Regions from separate parts of the Mycobacterium sp. E2699 genome, predicted to be linked through region 2. Evidence: riboswitches for the same ligand, from Rfam matches in the RefSeq annotation. Region 2 holds a riboswitch; each other region holds the start of a gene.
What was found. A riboswitch is a leader RNA that binds a small molecule or an ion and turns the genes downstream of it on or off. The one in region 2 is predicted to bind magnesium.
Positions count from the first base shown of each region.

Region 1: linked by a shared signal. The riboswitch ahead of A5696_RS27870 (hypothetical protein) and the one ahead of A5696_RS22125 (PE family protein) in region 2 are both predicted to bind magnesium.
Region 3: linked by a shared signal. The riboswitch ahead of A5696_RS05310 (Rv1535 family protein) and the one ahead of A5696_RS22125 (PE family protein) in region 2 are both predicted to bind magnesium.

Region 1 is NZ_LZJH01000147.1:200,511-206,965, reverse strand. It holds gene A5696_RS26235 (DUF1214 domain-containing protein) at 1-76, shown strand, start outside; gene A5696_RS26230 (acyltransferase family protein) at 286-2,286, shown strand; gene A5696_RS26225 (O-methyltransferase) at 2,289-2,948, opposite strand; M-box (ykoK) riboswitch at 3,077-3,264, shown strand; gene A5696_RS27870 (hypothetical protein) at 3,529-3,744, shown strand; gene A5696_RS26220 (NRAMP family divalent metal transporter) at 3,847-5,658, shown strand; gene A5696_RS26215 (NADP-dependent oxidoreductase) at 5,650-6,455, opposite strand, start outside.
Region 2 is NZ_LZJH01000126.1:129,064-135,518, forward strand. It holds gene A5696_RS22110 (magnesium transporter MgtE N-terminal domain-containing protein) at 1-1,150, opposite strand, end outside; gene A5696_RS22115 (PPE family protein) at 1,401-2,630, opposite strand; gene A5696_RS22120 (PPE family protein) at 2,648-3,850, opposite strand; gene A5696_RS22125 (PE family protein) at 3,870-4,169, opposite strand; M-box (ykoK) riboswitch at 4,453-4,629, opposite strand; gene A5696_RS22130 (LuxR family transcriptional regulator) at 5,454-6,455, opposite strand, start outside.
Region 3 is NZ_LZJH01000036.1:1,804-8,258, forward strand. It holds gene ileS (isoleucine--tRNA ligase) at 1-3,074, opposite strand, end outside; gene A5696_RS05310 (Rv1535 family protein) at 3,372-3,605, opposite strand; M-box (ykoK) riboswitch at 3,882-4,051, opposite strand; gene A5696_RS05315 (nitronate monooxygenase family protein) at 4,216-5,340, opposite strand; gene A5696_RS05320 (carboxymuconolactone decarboxylase family protein) at 5,373-5,942, opposite strand.

The sequences.
Region 1 (6,455 bases), on a different contig from region 2:
GCGCGTCACCCCCGCCGAGCGCACCGCGCTGATGCGGGAACGCTTCCACGGTGTCCTGAACCGATTTCCGCTCTGATACCCGGCTCCCCGCGCGTGTCTTTCCGGCTGTCCCGGCCGCGCCGCAATTAGGCTTGCTCCGATCAAGAGGAGGGGCAGCGACGTATCGGCATCAACTTTGGCGCCGGGCGACAAGCGGGTCAGGGCGCATCAGCAACGGACATTGAGCCGGGCGGGAGGCACCCCGCACCGGCGCGTTCTGCTTCCCGGCCCCGGTGGGTTGCCCCGGTGCGCCGCGCCGGCCGGATCGCGATCTGGGATCAACCGGACCGCCGCAGCGGCATCCCGGCGCTGGACGGCCTGCGCGCGATCGCGGTCGCGCTGGTGCTCGTCGGGCACGGCGGCATCCCCGGCGTGGGCGGCGGGTTCATCGGCGTCGACGTCTTCTTCGTCCTCAGCGGCTTCCTCATCACCTCGCTGTTGTTGGACGAGCTGCGGCGCACGGGCCGCATTGAGCTGACCGGCTTTTGGATCCGGCGCGCGCGCCGGCTGGTGCCGGCGCTGCTGTTGATGGTGCTCAGCGTGGGCGCGGCCCGCGAGCTGCTGCCCAGCCAGTCGCTCACCGGGTTGCGTGACGACGCGGTCGCGGCCTTCCTCTGGGTGGCGAATTGGCGGTTCGTCGCGCAGAAGACGGACTATTTCACCCAGGGCGCCCCGCCCTCGCCGCTTCAACACACCTGGTCGCTCGGGGTCGAGGAGCAGTATTACTTCGTCTGGCCGGTCCTGCTGATCGCGGTCACCCTGCTGTTGGCCGCGCGGGCCAGGCGCTACTTCCGACGGGCCACCGTCGGCGGCGTGCGGTTCGCCACCTTCGTGATCGCGACGGTGGGGGCGTTGGCGTCCGCGGTGCTCACCGTCGTCCTCGCCTCCGAGTCCACCCGCGACCGGATCTATTTCGGCACCGACACCCGCGCGCAGGCGCTGTTGATCGGCGCCGCGGCGGCGGCTCTGCTGGTGCGGGATTGGCCATCGATGAACCGCGGCTGGTGCCTGATCCGCACCCGGTGGGCAAGGCGGGTGGCCCGTCTGTTGCCGATGCTCGGCCTGGCCGGCCTGGCGGCGGCCACCCACTATGCGACCGGCGGCGCCGGCGAGTTTCGCCACGGCCTGTTGGTCGGGGTCGCGATCGCTTCGGTCCTCGTGGTCGCGCCGGTGGCGATGGAACAGCGCGGCGTTGTTGCCCGCATCCTCGCCCTGCGCCCCCTGGTGTGGCTGGGCACCATCTCCTACGGCGTCTACCTGTGGCACTGGCCAATCTTCTTGGCGCTCAACGGCGAACGCACCGGATGGTCGGGGTTGCCGCTGTTCGCCGCCCGGTGCGCTGCCACCGTGGCGGTCGCCGCCGCGTCGTGGTGGCTGGTCGAGCAGCCGATCCGGCGCTGGCGGCCGGCGCGGGTGCCCCTGTTGCCGCTGGCGGCGGCCACCGTGGCCAGCGCCGCTGCGGTGACGCTGTTGGTCATTCCGGTGGGAACCGGGCCCGGTCTGCGCGAGGCGGGCCTGCCACCGGGGGTGTCGGCCGTCGCCGCGGTCTCGCCCTCACCGCCCGCCGGTAGCCGGCCCGCGCCGCGCGATCCGCGCCGGCCCTTCACGGTTTCGGTGTTCGGTGATTCGATCGGGTGGACGTGGATGCACTACCTGCCGCCCACGCCGGGATTCGCCTTTCTGGACCACACGGTCATCGGCTGCAGCCTGGTGCGCGGGACCCCGTACCGGTACATCGGCCAAACCCTCGAGCAGCGGCCGGAATGCGACGGCTGGCCCATCCGATGGTCGGCGCAGATGAGCCAGGACCAGCCTGACGTCGCGCTGTTGATCATCGGCCGGTGGGAAACGGTCGACCGCGTCAACGAGGGCCAGTGGACGCACATCGGCGACCCCACCTTCGACGCCTACCTCAACGGCGAACTCGAACGCGCACTGAACATCGTGGGCGCCACTGGCGTTCGCGTGGTGGTGGCCACCGTGCCCTACAGCCGGGACGGCGAAAAGCCGGACGGCCGCCTTTATCCGGAGGACCAACCCGACCGCGTCAACCTGTGGAACGCCATGCTGCGCAGGACCGTTGCCCACCACCCGAATGTCCGGATCCTCGACCTGAACAAGAAGCTGTGCCCCGACGGCGTCTACACCGCCAAGGTCGACGGCATCAAGGTGCGCAGCGATGGCGTCCACCTCACCCCAGAAGGCGTGAAATGGCTGACGCCGTGGCTCGAGGAATCCCTGCGCTGACCCTAATCGCCCGTGCGGCAGCTGATTTCCATGCTGTCGCTTTCCCGGACGGCAAAGTTGAAGCTCACGTAGCCGTTGCCCGGGTCGCGCACCCGGTCGAGATAGGGTCGGGTGTCCTCGGCGCTGGCATTGTCGGCGATGACCAACGCGCCCGTCGTCAGGCGCGGTTCGAGCAGTTCGATCACCGGCAGGTAGAGGTCCTTCCAGCCGTCGAGAAGCACGAAATCAACGGGCCCGTCCAGCTCGGCCAGCGTGATCAGCGCGTCCCCCTCGAGGATGGTGATCACGTCATCCAGACCGGTCTCGGCGAATGTCCGCCTGGCCGCGGCGATCTTGGGGGCGCTGAGCTCGGTGGTCACCACCCGCCCGGTGCCGTTGTCGCGCACCGCCGACGCCAGGTGCACCGCGGAGATTCCGAAGGACATGCCGAACTCGACGATCGTCGCCGGCCGGGTCGCGCGCACCAGGGCATACAGCAGGCGGCCGGCTTCCGGTGTGACCGGGATGTAGAACTCGCTCATGGCGTCGGCGCGCTCTTGCGCGCTCATCGGGCGGTCGAAATCACCGTGCATCTCGCGCAACCGCGACATCTGATCTTTCGTTTCGGCGTACATCCGGTCGAGGAGCGTCGCGACGTTGGGCGCCTGCAAAGTATTGGCCATGCCGTCGAGGGTAGGCCTCGACCGATGGAACGAAGGACGGCCCCGGTGGGCGCCGGTTAACGCAAACCCACGTCAAGGTTGCGTAAACGAGTTTGACGAGCTCGCGGGCCTCGGGCAAGATGGACGGGCAAGCACCTCGGTAGGTGAGGCGTCTGCACGGATACAGGCCACTGACCCCGAACGTCGAGAGACGCCCCGGGTCAGGACAGCTCTTCCCGGACCCAAGGGTTGAGCCCAAGTGGCTTCCGGATCGCGACCGTCGGCTAAATCCGGATACGCCGTGCAGTGCCAAAGCTCCGAACGAGAGGGGTGCCATCGGCGCTCTGCCGCCGGTGATTCGAGCCTCTCCCGTTCAGGTGAATGTGACGACACCCGCGTGTGTCCCGGCCGTGAGGAGGTGAGGGCGAGATGAGTCCCGGCGACAGTCCCTATCCGAAATCCGTCTTGTCCCGACCCGGTTCCGGCATTCCTTCTGCCGCCTGAGTTTTCGGGCTTCCGTCTGACCCCGCGCGTCGCAACGCGGTTTTCCGGGGTCGCCGCGCATGCCACGAACCGATCGGACCTGCGACAGGAGAAGATCATGGTTTTTGTTGTTACACAGCGTGTCACCGGTCACACCGGTGGACGCAGAGAAGCGTTGCTGCGTTCGGCGCGGCTGCTTGCGAACAAGTTGCACATGCGGACCGCACTGACTCCCCAGGAGCGGGCCAACCTGTATGTGTCGCGGATGCCTATCGCGGTAATCACGGCGTCGCTCGGCGGGCACCCGTCGGGCAGCGCGGACGGCCGTCGGTGATCGGCCCCGCCGGCCGCCCGGTGGCGGGCACTGCGCCCGTCGCCGGGTGACTGGCCGGCTATCGCGGTCTCCCACCAATCCACTTGAGAGAGCCGGACTCCTATGACTTCGACCCCGACCCAGCATCGTGGCGGCTTGCGCGCCGCATTCAGTCGCGGCGGAGCAGTGGCTCCGCCTCCAGGCTCCGACGGCGCCGGCCAGGCGGTATTGGACTCGGCGCACACCGGCGACATCGTCGGCGCGTTCGGCCGAATCCGGCGCGATGGCACCGGCGGCTTCGACGCTTTCAGTGGGCGTTGGCGCCGCCTGCGGACCCTGGCGGTCATCACCGGCCCCGGGCTGATCGTGATGGTGGGCGACAACGACGCCGGCGGCGTCGCGACCTATGCGCAGGCCGGCCAAAACTACGGGATGGGGCTGTTGTGGACGTTGGCGCTGCTGATCCCCGTGCTCTACGTCAACCAGGAAATGGTGCTGCGATTGGGAGCGGTCAGCCGGGTGGGCCACGCCCGCTTGATCTTCGAGCGGTTCGGCAAGTTCTGGGGCGCGTTCAGCATCGGTGATCTGCTGATCCTCAACGCCCTGACGATCGTCACCGAATTCATCGGCGTCTCGCTGGCGCTCGGATTTTTGGGCTGCCCCAAGATCATCGCCATCCCCGCCGCTGCCGTGTTGTTGTTCGCCGTCGTGGCCGGGGGGTCGTTTCGGCGATGGGAAGGACTGATGTTCCTGCTGATCGCTGTCAACGTGCTCATCGTCCCGATGGTGCTGATGGTGCATCCCTCCCTGAAGGCAACCGCCGGCGGACTGGTACCGCAGTTCCCGGGCGGGCTCAACTCCACCGTGCTGTTGTTGACCGTTGCGATCGTCGGCACCACGGTGGCCCCCTGGCAATTGTTCTTCCAGCAGTCCAACGTCGTGGACAAGCGCATTACGGCGCGCTGGATCCCTTACGCCCGAGCCGATTTGGTCATCGGAATCGTCGTGGTCATGGCCGGCGCGACTGCGCTGATGGCCGTGACCGCCTTCGGTTTGGCGGGAACCACCGACGTCGGCAACTTCACCGACGCGGGTGCGGTTGCGACCAGTCTGCGAGACCACCTGGGCAAGCCGGTGGCGGTGCTGTTCGCGATCATCCTACTGGACGCGTCGCTGATCGGGGCCAACGCCATCGGGCTTTCCACGACTTACGCCATCGGTGACGCGATGGGCAGGCGACACTCACTGCACTGGAAGCTCACCGAGGCCCCGCTGTTCTACGGCGGATACGCATTGCTGCTCGGGGTTTCCGCTGCGGTCGCCTTCAGCCCCGATCACGTGCTGGGCCTGGTGACCCAGGGCGTGCAGGCGCTGGCCGGTGTCTTGCTGCCCTCGGCGACGGTGTTTCTGGTCTTGCTCTGCAACGACCGCGCAGTGCTGGGGCCGTGGATAAACACGGTGCGCCAGAACATCATCGCGTGGACCATCGTGTGGTCTCTGGTCCTGTTGTCGCTGGCGTTGACGGCGACGACGTTCTTCAAGAATCTGCCAACCGCCGCCATCGAGGCAGGCCTCGCAATCGGCGCGGTGGTCGGAATCGTCGGCGGCGCGGCCGCCATCGTCGCGGGTCGGCGGTCCAGCGATCGGCGTGAGGCGGAAGCCATCGTGCAGCGCTTCGGCGATGGTCTGGATCCCGAGCAGGTCGATGAGATCGACGATGCCCGGTCGCTCACCAGGGCCGAGCAGCGTGCCTTGCGCCGAGAGGACCGTGCGAACTGGCAAACCCCCAACCTCGCCGGTCTGGAGCGTCCGACGATGTCGCCACTCCGCCGGGCGGGACTGTTGACGCTGCGTGGCTACCTGGTCTTGGCCATCGTGTTCGTCATCATCAAGGTCATCGAGATCGCTGTGGTCGGACCGGCTGCCTCACTGTGAACCTTGGGGCAGCAGAACGATTTTGCCGCGGGTGTGCCGCTTCTCGAGCTCTTCGTAGGCGTCGGCGACCCGGTCCAGCGGATAGCTGGCCGCGACCTCGAACTCGATGGCGCCGGTGACGATCAGGTCGGCCATCTCGGCGAGCACCTCGGTTGTCGACGCGTCGGCGCTGCCTTCGGTCTTGGCGCCGACCTCGCCGGCTTTCTGGAACGCGATGATCGTGTCGATGCGCTCGGGCGCGACGCCGAGATCCACAGCGAGCTGGACGTACTCGGGGCCGAACAGGTCGATGAACGCGTCGATTCCGTTCGGTGCGGCCTCCCGCAGGCGATCGGCCAGCCCGTCGCCGTAGGCGACGGGGGTGACGCCGTGGGCGCGCAGCCAGTCGAAGTTGCCGGGACCCGCGATGCCCAGCACCCGCGCCTTGCGCAGGGTCAGCAGTTGCACGGCCAGGCTGCCGACGCCGCCCGCGGCCGCCGAAACGGCGACCGTCTCGCCCGGTTGCGGGTCGACCGCGCGCACGGCGGCGTACGCCGTGACGCCGACCACGTACAGCGAACCTGCTGTTTCCCAACTCATTTGGCTTGGCCTGCGGATCAGCTGATCCACCGGAACGGCGGTGTGGGTGGCGTGGCTGGATCGGCGGAAGCTGAACCCCAGCACCTCGTCGCCGACGGAAAACCGGGTCACTCCGGGTCCGACGGCTGTCACGACCCCGGCGAGATCGCTGCCCTGCCCGGACGGGAAGGTGGCTGGGAACATCTCGTGCAGCGCCCCGGTTCGGATGGCGGCCTCGC
Region 2 (6,455 bases):
AGTCGGCCATCAACAGCGCGATGTCGGTCAGATCCATGTCGGCACTGACCCGCACCGGATCGGAATCCATCAGTGTCGCAACGCTTTCACTGGGCTCGGCCTGCAGCAGGGTGATCACCGAGACCACACCGGTAAGGTGCATATCCTCATCGAGGACATGCACCTTGACCAGCGCCTCGGGCTGGACGGTGCGGGCGGCCGCGATGAGCGCCAGCGCCGCACCGGCGGTGGCAGTGGCGGTGCACGAGACGAAGTCGACGTTCATCAGGCCGCCGGCGCTTTCGGGGTTGAACCCCATCAGGGTGATCACCTTGGTGCGCTGCGGGGCCGGCATCAGGTCGAGCACCCGCCGGCGTCGCGACTGACGCAGGTCGGCCACCGCGTCGGCGGCATCGTCGGCCCGCATCCGCGCCAGCAGGGCGGCGACCTCGTCATCGGGCATGCCGTTGAAAAGGCGGCTCGCCTTCTCGGGGTCCAGCTCCTCGAACACGTCGGCCTCCAGCTCCGGGTCGCTGCGGACCCGGTCGAGGATTTCGCCGCCCTCGGCCTTATCGGCCACTTCGATCAGATCGGCGATCTCGGCCGGTTTGAAGCCGCCGACCCGTCCCCAGTGGCGACGTATCGAATCGGAGCGGACGTGGCCGATCAGCGGCTCGAATGCCTTCCAATCCCGAGGCGCCTGGCCGCCGGATCCCTTGATCAGCCCGAAAAACCTTGGGGGCCGGCGGGTGTCGATCCGGGTGAGTACCCACCCGGCTCCGGTGTCTTCAAGTCTGGCGTCATAGGCGCGTACCAATTCCACGGCCGCCACGTCGATCAGCCGGTGCCCCAGCACATCGGCGCGCAACAGCACCTCACCGTCGCGGCGCTCAAAACCGCGAAGGTCAACCTTGTTTCTTACCAAGAGAATTCGCTCCGCCGCAAACTCGTCGATGGCCTGGCTACCGATGAACACCTGTCGCCCGCCGACCCCGGCCACGATCCCGGTGACCAGCGGATAGTCGTCGACCCCGCGCAGCCGAACGATGACGTCCTCGACCCGGCCCACGGCTTCGCCGGACCGGGACAGCACCGGCGCGCCCAGCACCTGCGAAAGGTCGATCACGGGCAACCCGTTGCGGGACTCCGACGCCCTGTCCGATGTGCTCATTTGTTCCTCCTGGCACTACCAATGGCGCTTGGCTCGTTGCGTCCCGCCAATCCGTCCTCGATTCCCCGATTTATCGCGTCGGCCAGAGCGGACCCGTCGCTCAAGTTGTTGAATGCGCTCGGGCCGGCGCCGTTGCTTGGCGGTGCGCCCCGGCGCGCTCGGTGCGCCACAACCGCGATGGCGATCGCGGTAGCGATGGCGGCGCCAATGCGACTTCTCATGCTCACGGCCGGCCTCCAAAGGTGTGCGGCTAGCCCGCGGCCGGGGGGCGACCCAGGATGCGCGGGCGAAACCCGTAGATGGGTGCGCTGAACTCGTCGTCGGCCGTGGCCCCCATTCCCCCCAGCGGCACGCCCGGGATACCCGCGGGCCCAACGTCTTCCATGACCATCGGGGTGGCACCGATGCTCTGGTAGGCCCCTGCGCCGAGTTGGGTCGTCGATACAACGGGGCTGATGGTCGCTCCGGTGTCGCCCCACGCCGGCGGTACCGACAGGGAGCCCACCAGATTCGCGCGCGCCATCTCCGCGGTGGCCAGGCCCGGCAGGCCGGTCGCTGCCACCGGCTCCGCCGAACCAAGGCCGGCCGCCACGCTCGGCGCGTCCGCCGCCGCGGCGCCGGCCGCGGTGTCCGGCGCGTAGAGGAAGCTGTAGGCCGTCGCGGAATCGATCATCGACGTCGGGTTGATCAGTCCGCTGGTCGTGAATGCGTTGGTGAAGTTGGCGATCGAGGCATTGGAGACGCTGCCTCCCAGCAGCGCACCGTTGGACCCGCTCAGATCGTTGAGGATCCCGGAAAGCCCGGTGGTGTCCTGGTTTGACCCGGGCGCCACGATGCGTTGCAGCTGTGAGATGACGCTTTGAAGTGGTGACTGCGTGGCCGACTGAGTAGCCGCGGCCGATGTGCCGGCCGCCTGGGTAACCGCGTTGGACTGGTTGGCCGCGCCGCCGTAATTGGTGGCCGATTGCGGAGCGGTGAACGGCGTCAACTGTGTCGCCGCGCTCGAGGCGCTGGCGTAGCCGTTCATCGCGGCGGCATCCTGTGCCCACATTTCCGCGTACTGGGCCTCGGTCGCCGCGATCGCCGCGGTGTTCTGCCCGAAGACATTCGTCGCCGTCAGATTCGACAGCTGAACGCGGTTGGCCGCGACGACCGCCGGGGGCACCGTCGCCGCAAACGCCGACTCGTAGGCGGCCGCGGCGGCGTTGGCTTGCGTGCCGGTCTGCTCGGCCTGGGTGGCGGTGGCGCTGAGCCACTCCAGGTAGGGCGCGACGGCTGCCGTCATCTGCATCGACGACGGCCCGAACCAGCTTTCGCTGGTCAACCCCGCCACCACGGCGCCGTAAGTGGCCGCCGCGGAACGCATTTCAGCGGCCAGGGCGTTCCAAGCGCCGGCCGCGGCCACCATCGATGCCGACCCGGGGCCGGAATACATTCTTGCCGAGTTGATTTCGGGCGGCAATGTTGCAAAGTCGATCATCACAAGCACCTCTCCTGTCAACCGGCGGCCGGTGGGCGTGGCATGACGACGGGTCGGAACCCGTACTTCGGAATGGCGCGGCGCAGGCGCTTGGCCGTCGTCGCCATCGGCCCGGCGAAGGCCCCGGGCCCCCCGGCCCCACCCGATCCGATATCGCTGAGGCCGGTCGCGGGCGTGGCTGTTGCGGCCGGGGTGATGTTTGCCGCGGAGGCCCAACTCTTCGGCACCGACAGCGCGCCGACCAGGTTGGCATGACCTATCCCAGCCGACGCGGCCGCGCCCAGGCCGGGAAGGCCCGCGGACGCCAGCGAGCCTTCCGCCGAAGCGGCGGCGCCCGCATCCGCCGACGCCGCCGCCGCCTTGGGGAACAGGTAGTTGAACCCCGCGACGGTACCCAGGATGAACTGCGGGTTGAACGGGCCGCCGGCGAGCGCTCCGTTGACAACACCGGTGCTGACGAAGCTGCTGTTGAAGAAGCTCCACAGCGACGAGTTGGATGACCCGTTGAGGAACTGCGCCAGTCCATAAAACGGCGATGACGGGTCGGAACCTGTGGCCAGCAGGCTTTCCAGCCACCCGATGACGCTGCCGGGGTTGCTCGATGTCGCCGACGACAATATCGACTGCGCCGTTCCGGCCGGCGTCTGGGCGGCCTGGGCAACGGCGTTGGCCTGGTTGGCCATTCCGTCTGGGTTGGTCGTGGACCGCGGCGGGCTCAGCGGCGTCAAATCCGACGCAACGTCCGATGCGCCGGCGTAGCCGTTCATCGCTGCGGCGTCTTGTGCCCACATTTCGGCGTATTGGGCCTCGGTGGCCGCGATAGCCGGTGTGTTCTGCCCGAACACGTTGGTGGCCACCAGCGCCGCGAGTTGGGCCCGGTTGGCCGCGATGACCGGGGGCGGCACCGTCATGGTGAACGCCGATTCGTAGGCGGTCGCGGCCGATTGAGCTTGGGTCCCGGCCTGCTCGGCCTGGGTGGCGGTAGTGCTCATCCACTCGAGGTACGGCGCCGCTGCGGCGGCCATGGAGATCGATGACGGTCCGAGCCAGCTCTCGCTGGTCAGCTCCGACAGCACAGAGCCATAGGCGGCCACCGCGGAACGCATTTCAGCGGCCATCGTGTTCCACGCCGTTGCAGCGGCGAGCATGGGCCCCGACCCGGGGCCGGAATACATTCGGGCCGAGTTTATCTCCGGCGGTAGCGCCGCAAAGTCGATCATTGTTCTCCCCCTTGGGAATTCACTGCGCCGCGGCGGCGTTGACGGCCTCCGTCGCCGCGTACGATCCGGCGCTGCTCAGCAACGTGGCAACGAACTTCTCGTGCATCTCGGTGGCTTGAGCGCTCAGCGCCTGAAACGTCTGGCCGTGAACGGCGAACTTTGCCGCGGTTACGAGCGATACCTCGTCGGCGGCCGCGGGCACCACGCCGGTCATCGGGGTTGCGGTTGAAGCGCTCTGGGCGGCCAGCGCCGACCCGATCGCCTGCAAACGGCTGGCGGCGGCGGCCAGCGATTCCGGTTGCGCAGTGACAAAAACCATCGGAACTCTCCTCACGCGGATAAGCAGGGCTTGGGCTGCGGGCGCGCCAAGGCGCACACCGATGTCACGTCTCAGCGGGCGCGCTGGACGCGAGAGCTAGCTTCTTACAAGAGGATTCAGGCCGAAACGACACCGGGGCCGGGTCGAGACGAAACGCCGACGAATCCTGAACAGGTTAGATGTTTATCGCTCGGAATCAGTTTCGCTCCACCTCCTCACGGCCGGGGCATGCGGGGATGCCACGTATTGCACATGGGATGAGCGCCCGGCAACGCGACCGAGCCCGGCACCCCTCTCGTCAGAGCTTCGGCACCACACGGCGTATCCGGCTCGATCGGAGCCGGAAGCCACTTGGGCTCAACCCTTAATCCGGGAGGAGCTGTCCTGACCCTGGGCGTCTTTCGACGTTCGAGGTCAGTGGCCTATATCCGTGCGGACGCCTCACCTAGCGAGGTGCTTGCATGGCATATGGTGCACCCGAACGCCAAGCCGAGTCAAATAAACAGCGAGCTAACAGAAACTTTTCGCTTGCTCGACAGCCGGTAGCCGTTCGCCAGGTCTGGCCAATTGGGTTGTGCCTCAACATGATCCGCAAAGTCGACTGGCATAGCGATAATCGAGATAGCGATGGTTTCAGCTGAATTTTTACGGTTTCTTGACGGGTGCCAGACCGCCGCGCCGGCTACGGCCCGCAGGGCTGCGCGACGAGTCCCTGAATAGTGGTTTGGCGCAGCGGAGCATGACGGTTGCGCCGGCCCACCCGGAGCCGGATTGGGGTTCAGAACCGCGCAGCCCGGCGCAGCAGCGCTAATCTCGTATCTCCGATGGAGCGAGGTAAGTGCGTCCACCTGGGACCCGATTGGTTTTCAGAGGGGGGCCGGGCGCTTCGGAAGGGTCGGGTGGTGGGGTGGGCGGCTCCATCACGGGAATGGGCGACTCACCCGCCGCGAGTGGTGTGGCGTTGCTCAACCCGGCACCGCTTCCCGCGCCGGCCGCGAAGGCGGCCACGAACGCGCAACCGGCGATCGCCGTTTTGATCTTCACGTGAGACGGCATCAACTCTCCGCATCATGTCGGGTCACCTACGTTGCCATCGTGACACCCGAAGGTTGTGCAAAGCATTTCGCCGCTATTGCAAAAACGTAAAATTGCGTCGGCTGCGGTCGGGCGCTGCTGCCAGGCAGTACCGGGGAGGTCCAGGACAGCTGGGACAACCGGTGTACGTCAGCTACAGCCCCACCGGGATCGGGACGACGACCTTCGATTTCTGGGCGCGGACCGCTGCTACGACGCCTTGGTGCCCGGCGGTGACGGGCCGTCGATGAGCCCGCTCAACTCGGTGCGCGACCGGATGCCGAGCTTGCCGAACACGCTGCGAAGGTGAGAGTTCACCGTGTGCGGGGACAGGCAAAGACGTTGCGCCACGCCGCGATTCGTGGCGCCGGCCGCGACCAGGTGGGCGACCTTGAGCTCGCTGTCGGTTAAGCTGTCCAGCCCGGTCCGCGGGCGTGGCCTGCCCACCACCCGACGTGACACGCCGTGTTCGCGCAGGGCTTGGCCGACTCGACGGGCATCGGCGATCGCACCGCAGCGCACGTAAGTGTCGAAGGCGACGCCGAGCTGGTCGACGCACTCCCAGACGCGGTTGGTCCGTGCCAGTTCGGCGCCCGCGTCCTCGGCTGCGGCAGCGTGCAGCAGCGGCCGGGACAACTCGCTCAGCGACTTGGCCGCCACGACCAGCGCGTCGGGGTTGCGCTCGAGGATGGCGCGCGCGTGCTGGGCGACCGCGTTGAACAACGTCGCCCCAGGTCCTTCCCGTGCGAGCAACTCGGCGGCGCGCAAAACCTGTCCGCGCAGCCCGGGGTCACCGGCGGCGGCCGCGACGCGGGCGGCCAGGACGACGTGATCGAGGTCGACGGCCCATACGGGAGCCTGCAGCAGTGCGAAGTCGTCGGTAAGCCAGCGCTGCGCCTCCTGGGTGTGGCCGCGCTGCCATGCAGCATGAGCGAGGGCCGCCACCCCCTCCCGTCGATGGGCGGGCCCGCCCGCCGCATAAGCGTCACGCGCATGAATGGCGACCTCACGCAACAGTGGGCGGTCGTCGGTATGCACTGCGACCCGGGCCAGCGTCATCAGCCCGATCCGGCCCCCGATGCGCGTCCAGTTCATTCGCTCCCGCGGGGGAAGCGACTCGACGGCGGCGCGCGCCGCGTCCAATCGCCCGGCGGCCAGATCGATGAGTGCCTGTACTTGGGTGAGTAGCTGAAGCGCCATCTGGTTGCGTTG
Region 3 (6,455 bases), on a different contig from region 2:
AAGCTCGTCGCGAGGATCTCCCCGGCGATGAGGTCGGCGTGCGTGCGCGCCCAGTCGGCCCGCTCGGCGGGCACCGACATCACCACGGAGATGCGGTCGGACACGTCCAGCCCGGTCGACTTGCGCAGCTCCTGCAGCTCGCGGATCCGGTCCTTGGCCCAGCCCTCCGCCTCCAGCTCGGGGGTCACCGTGCCGTCCAGCACCACCAGCCCCGCCCCGTCGGGCAGCGCGGCGGTGTAGTCCGGGTCGGCCGCCACCAGGCGGGAGCTGTACTCGTCGGGCTGCAGCACGGCGGGGCCCGCGGTCAGGGTGCCGTCGGGGTTGACGACTCCCGCACCGGCCTTCACCGCCTTGATGGCGGCCTGCACATCCTTGCCCAGCCGCGGCCCGGCCACCCGCGCGTTGACGGTGAGCTCGAAGGAGCCGTAGGTGTCGATGGCGTCGGTGAGCTCGACGCGCTTGACGTTGAGCTCGTCGGCGATCAGGTCGACAAACGGCTCCAGCCGCCGCGGATTCTCAACCGCCACGGTCAGTTTCGGCAGCGGCAGGCGCACCCGCAGCTTCTTGGCCTTGCGCAGCGACGACGCGGCCGAGCAGACTTCCCGCACCTGGTCCATCGCGGCGACCAGATCGGGATCGGCTGGAACGGCGTCCGCGTCGGGCCAGTCGGTCAGGTGCACCGAACGCCCGGACGTCAACCCCCGCCAGATGATCTCGGTGACCGACGGGAGCAACGGCGCCGCCAACCGGGCCGTCACCTCCAGCACGGTGTGCAGGGTGTCGATGGCGTCGGCGTCTTCCTCCCAGAACCGCGAACGCGACCGTCGCACATACCAGTTCGTCAGCGCCTCGGTGAACTGGCGCAGCTGCTCGCAGGCCCCGGAGATGTCGCAGGTCTCCATCGACTCGGTCAGGTCCGCACGCAGCTCGGCCAGCTTGGCCAGGATGTAGCGGTCCAGCACATTGGTCGAATCGGTGCGCCAGGCACCGACTTTCGGCGCATACAAAGCCAGGAAGCTGTAGGCGTTCCACAAGGGCAGCAGCACCTGGCGTACGCCGTCGCGGATGCCCTGCTCGGTGACGATCAGGTTGCCGCCGCGCAGGATCGGCGAGGCCATCAGGAACCACCGCATGGCGTCGGAGCCGTCGCGGTCGAACACCTCGGAGACGTCCGGGTAGTTGCGCAGCGACTTGCTCATCTTCTGGCCGTCTGAACCCAGCACGATCCCGTGCGCCACACAGGTTTTGAACGCGGGACGGTCGAACAGCGCGGTGGCAAGCACGTGCAGCGTGTAGAACCAGCCGCGGGTCTGGCCGATGTACTCGACGATGAAGTCGCCCGGGTAGTGGGCTTCGGGCTCTCCCGCCGCCCCGCCCAAGAACCACTCGCCGTTCTCGAACGGGTAGTGCACCTGGGCGTACGGCATCGAGCCCGAGTCGAACCACACGTCGAGCACGTCGGGGATGCGCCGCATCGTGCTGCGGCCGGTGGGGTCGTCGGGGTTGGGCCGCGTCAGCTCGTCGATGTAGGGCCGGTGCAAATTGGTGGGCCGCACCCCGAAGTCGCGCTCCAGCTCGTCGAGGCTGCCGTAGACGTCGACGCGCGGGTAGGCGGGATCGTCGGACTTCCACACCGGAATTGGCGTGCCCCAGTAGCGGTTTCGCGAGATGGACCAGTCCCGGGCGCCCTGCAGCCACTTGCCGAACTGGCCGTCCTTGACGTGTTCGGGGTACCAGGTGATCTGCTGGTTGAGTTCGACCATGCGGTCCCGGAATTCGGTGACCGCGACGAACCACGACGACACCGCCCGGTAGATCAGCGGGTTGCGGCACCGCCAGCAGTGCGGATACGGGTGCTCGTACGTCTCGTGGCGGACCAGCACCGCGCCGTTCGCCGCCGCCGGGCCGGTGCCGTTCTTCAGATCCCGGATGATGTTCGGGTTGGCGTCGAAGACCCGCTGCCCCTGGTAGTCCGGGACGGTCGCGTCGAAGCGGCCTTTGGAATCCACCGGGGTCACCGGCGCGATGCCCGCCGCGTCGCAGACCGCCATGTCGTCCTCGCCGTAGGCCGGCGCCATGTGCACGATCCCGGTGCCGTCCTCGGTGGTGACGAACTCGCCCGCCAGCACCTGAAAAGCCTTGGGGCTGTCCATGAAATACGGGAACGGCGGCAGGTAGCGCATGCCCAACAGCTCGGCGCCCGAAAGCGTGCCGAGCACCTCGGGCTCTTCACCGAATTCGCGGGCATAGCCGGCCAGCCGGGCCTCGGCCAGCACGAACCGCCGCTCCCCCACCCGTACCTGCACGTAACTCACCTCGGGGTTGACGGCCACCGCAAGGTTCGACGGCAGGGTCCACGGGGTGGTGGTCCACACCAACAGGTAGGCCCCATCCAACGCCCCGCCGACCACCTTGAATCCCACGGTCAGCGCCGGGTCCTGGCGGCTCTGGTAGACGTCGTCGTCCATCCGCAATTCGTGGTTGGACAGCGGGGTTTCGTCGCGCCAGCAATACGGCAGCACCCGGTAGCCCTCGTAGGCCAGGCCCTTGTCCCACAGCTGTTTGAACGCCCAGATCACCGACTCCATGTAGGACGGATCGAGCGTCTTGTAGTCGTTGTCGAAGTCGACCCAGCGCGCCTGCCGCGTGACGTAGGCCTGCCACTCGTCGGTGTAACGCAACACCGATTCGCGGCAGGCCTCGTTGAACGCGGCGATGCCCATGTCGTCGATCTGCGATTTGTCGTTGATGCCCAGCTGGCGCTCGACTTCGAGCTCGGCGGGCAGCCCGTGGGTGTCCCAGCCGAAGCGGCGCTCCACCTTGTAGCCGCGCATGGTGCGGTAGCGCGGGACGATGTCCTTGACGTACCCGGTGAGCAGGTGGCCGTAGTGGGGCAGCCCGTTGGCGAACGGCGGCCCGTCGTAGAACACGTACTCCGGGGCGCCGTCGCGGCGGGCGATGCTGGCCCGGAAGGTGTCGTCACGGGCCCAGTAGTCGAGGACCTCCAGCTCGAGCGCCGGAAAGTCCGGCGCCCCCGGCTTCGGATACGCCTTGACGTCAGCGTTCTCGGTCACGATGTGTGTCGTCTCCTGTGGCCGTCCTGCTCTGGCCGGGGACGACGACGCGCACGGTGCGCGAGCGCCGCGGTACCACCCCGCTTGCCGCGCTGTCGCGCGACCGCTCGATGCAGGCTGTGACGGGCCTACCCGTTCGGTTCTACTGAGCCGTGCCGGCCGTTCTTCCGAAGGCTCCCCGGTGATCGCCGGATCGATGCCACTGCGTCGATTCTACGGATGCCGCACTCCAAGGGGCCACCTGGCCTCAGGCAAGACCTGCGGCCGGGTAGCCCCTCGGAGCATCGATGGTGCCCACTACGCCCGGACCTCGAGCACACCGGCCCGCCACAGGGCGGCGTACACGTGACGCACGCCAACGGCCAAGAAGTGCGCGGCGCCGTCCACCAGCGGGTCGCTGATGACGATGGTCCGGCTCTCGGCCCGGCGCACGGCCTTCTTGGGGGCGGGGGCCGGGGTCGCGTCGCGCACCACCGTCAGCTTGCGGGCGGGCGCTACGGTTACTACTTCGTCGTGCAGAACTGCGGTCATGATCGCCTCCTGGCGGGAATCCCAAACGAGCGCTGATTGGACTGACGTGTCCCATCCCGTTGTGGTTCCGATCCGAGAGTGCTTGGCCGCGAAGGCGATTGGCTAACCGCGAACTTCGCGCCGGAGGTCGGATCGGGACGGAACACTGCCCGGACTTCGATCCGGACTGTCGCTGGAACTCATACGTCCCTCACCTCCTCGACGTCACGACGCGTGCGGTTGTCCGCACGATCCACGCGCACCACAAGGAGTCCAGAAACCGGCGACCGCCGGAGATCCGCACCCCTCTCGTCAGAGCTTTGGCACTACACGACGTGTCCGATATTCCGGAAGCCACCTGGGCTCAACCCTTAAGCCGGGAGGAGCTGTCCTGACCCGGGGCGTCTTTGGACGTTCGGGGTCAGTGGCCTGTATTCGTGTAGACGCCTCACCTAACGAGGTGCATACGCGACCGATCATGCACGACGGCTATGACCCGGTCAACGCGGTGTGCGCCTTGTCACTCAATCTTTATGCGTTTATTACGCGCGCACACAGCATTCAGCCAGGGTCGGCCCGTTCCAACACCCGCGCCGCCACGAAATCGGCGCTGACCACGCGGCGGCGCCGGTCACGTATCGACCAGACCGTCGAGCCGGCCGATCGTGTCGATGAACTCCTCCACCATGTCCAGCACCACCGAGCGCACCGGGCGCACCTTGTCCAGCGAGCCGACCACCTGGCCGACGAAGTAGGTGGCCAGCTCGCGCGCCTCGGAACCGGGATGGGTGGCGGCCTGGTTGATACGCACCTGCGCGCCGGTGACGAGGGCGGTCTGCAGCGGCATGCCGAGGGGATCGGGAGTGTCCGGGCGGGCCCACTCGTCGGTCCAGGCGGTGCGCAGCATCCGCGCCGGCTTGCCGGTCATCGACCGGGATCGCACCGTGTCCGACGAGCTCGCCGCCAGGAACTTCTCCTTGACGACGGGAACCGTCTCGGCCTCTTCGGTGGTCAGCCACACCGATCCGCACCACACCCCTTCGGCGCCCAGCGCCAGGGCCGCGGCCACCTGCCGGCCGCGGGCGATCCCCCCGGCGGCCAGGACGGGAACCGGCGCGACGGCATCCACCACCTCGGGCACCAGCACCATGGTCGCCACCTCGCCGGTGTGGCCGCCGGCCTCGGTGCCCTGCGCGACGATCAGGTCGACACCCGCGGCCGCGTGCCGCCGCGCGTGGCCGGTGGTGCCCGCCAGCGCGGCCACCAGGACGTCGTGCTGGTGGGCGCGCTCGACGAGGTCGGCGGGCGGGGGCCCGAGCGCGCTGGCGATCAGCCGGATGTTGTGGGCGAAGGCGACGTCCAGCAGCGGTTCGTACCCCTTGGGCGAGATGTTGAGGCCGCCTGACGAGGCCCGGGGCTCCTCGGCGGGCGGCGCGACGCCGTAGCGGGACAGGATGTCCTCCACGAACGCGCGGTGCTCCTCGGGCAGCAGCCCACGGGCCTGTTGGGCGTCGATTCCGCCCTGCTCGGCGCCGACGTACTTGGGTGGCAGCAGCAGGTCGACCCCGTAGGGCTTGCCGCCCGTCTGCTCCTCGATCCAGGTCAGCTCGTTCTGCAGACGCTGGGGGCTGTGCGCGACAGCCCCGAGCACCCCGAACCCGCCCGCGTTGGTGACCGCGGCGACGACGTCGCGGCAGTGGCTGAAGGCGCAGATCGGAAATTCGACCCCCAGCATTTCGGCGACCCTGGTTCGCATTGCCCGACGCTAAGAGTTAGGCGACTGATAAGTCAATCGTGAGGCGACCGGCCGTCCGGCGGCCAGCTGGACACCCCCTCTTCCAACGGAACCTGGAGGCTGTGCAGGATCGACGCGACCATTCGCCACGCGCCGATCGCGGTGACGAGCTCGATGAGAACCGTTGTGTCGCCGTGTAATTCGCGCGAACAGGCGGCCCAACTGTCCGCGCTGACGGCGCCGTCGCGCAGCACGTCGTCGGTGGCCGCCAGCACCGCGCGCTCAACGGGCCCGAAGCCGTCATGCCGCTGCCAGTCGCGCACGCCGAGCATGTCGTCGGGGCTCACGCCCAACAGCGACGCCACGCGCCAGTGCTGGGTCCACTCGTAGTCGCACGCGGTGAGCCAGCCGATCCGCATGATGACGAGCTCGCGCAACCGCGGGTCCAGCGCGCCGTGCCAGAGCATGGTGGCGAGCAGGTCGTTGAGGGCGCGCGCCAGTGTCGGATGGTTCAGCAACACCTGGAAGATGCTGAGCTCGGCCATGTAGTCGGGCACCGCGGCTTCGTCGGCGGCGGCTTTGGCCTCGTCGAGCGGCAATCTGGGGACCCGGGCTTGCCCGATGGGTGCGGTCATGGTGCGAACACTCCGTGCGCTTGTGAGACACCTCACGTTCACCGGCCATCGTAGCCAGCCGCGCGTCTCGCCAGGCGGCTTTCGCCCGGCCGGAGCGCCGGCGAAAAGTCCGCAACGCCAAGGCCGAACCCCGGGGGGCATCGCACCCGGTGCCGTGCGGTGCCGGCAAACCCCGCGAGCGCTCTGGCCAACCGAATGCCTCTGGGCCCCTGTCGCATACGCCCACCACGGTCCACCGCCCGCGAATGCGGACAACCCGGCCGTCCCGCCAGATAACTGCGCCGCCCTCGGGCCAGGCGACCGTTCGGACCACCGGCATATCCCCGCGCGGGACGAATCCGCCGACTTTTAATCGGGACTTAACTTGCAATCTTAAAGATTTCAGCGATTTCCCTGCGGGCTTTCCCAATAGCCCCTACTATGGCGGGATTACGCATCCCGATGCAGCGCATCGGGGTGCCCAATTTGGTTTCCGCCGCGGCCATTCCGGGTCGGGCGACA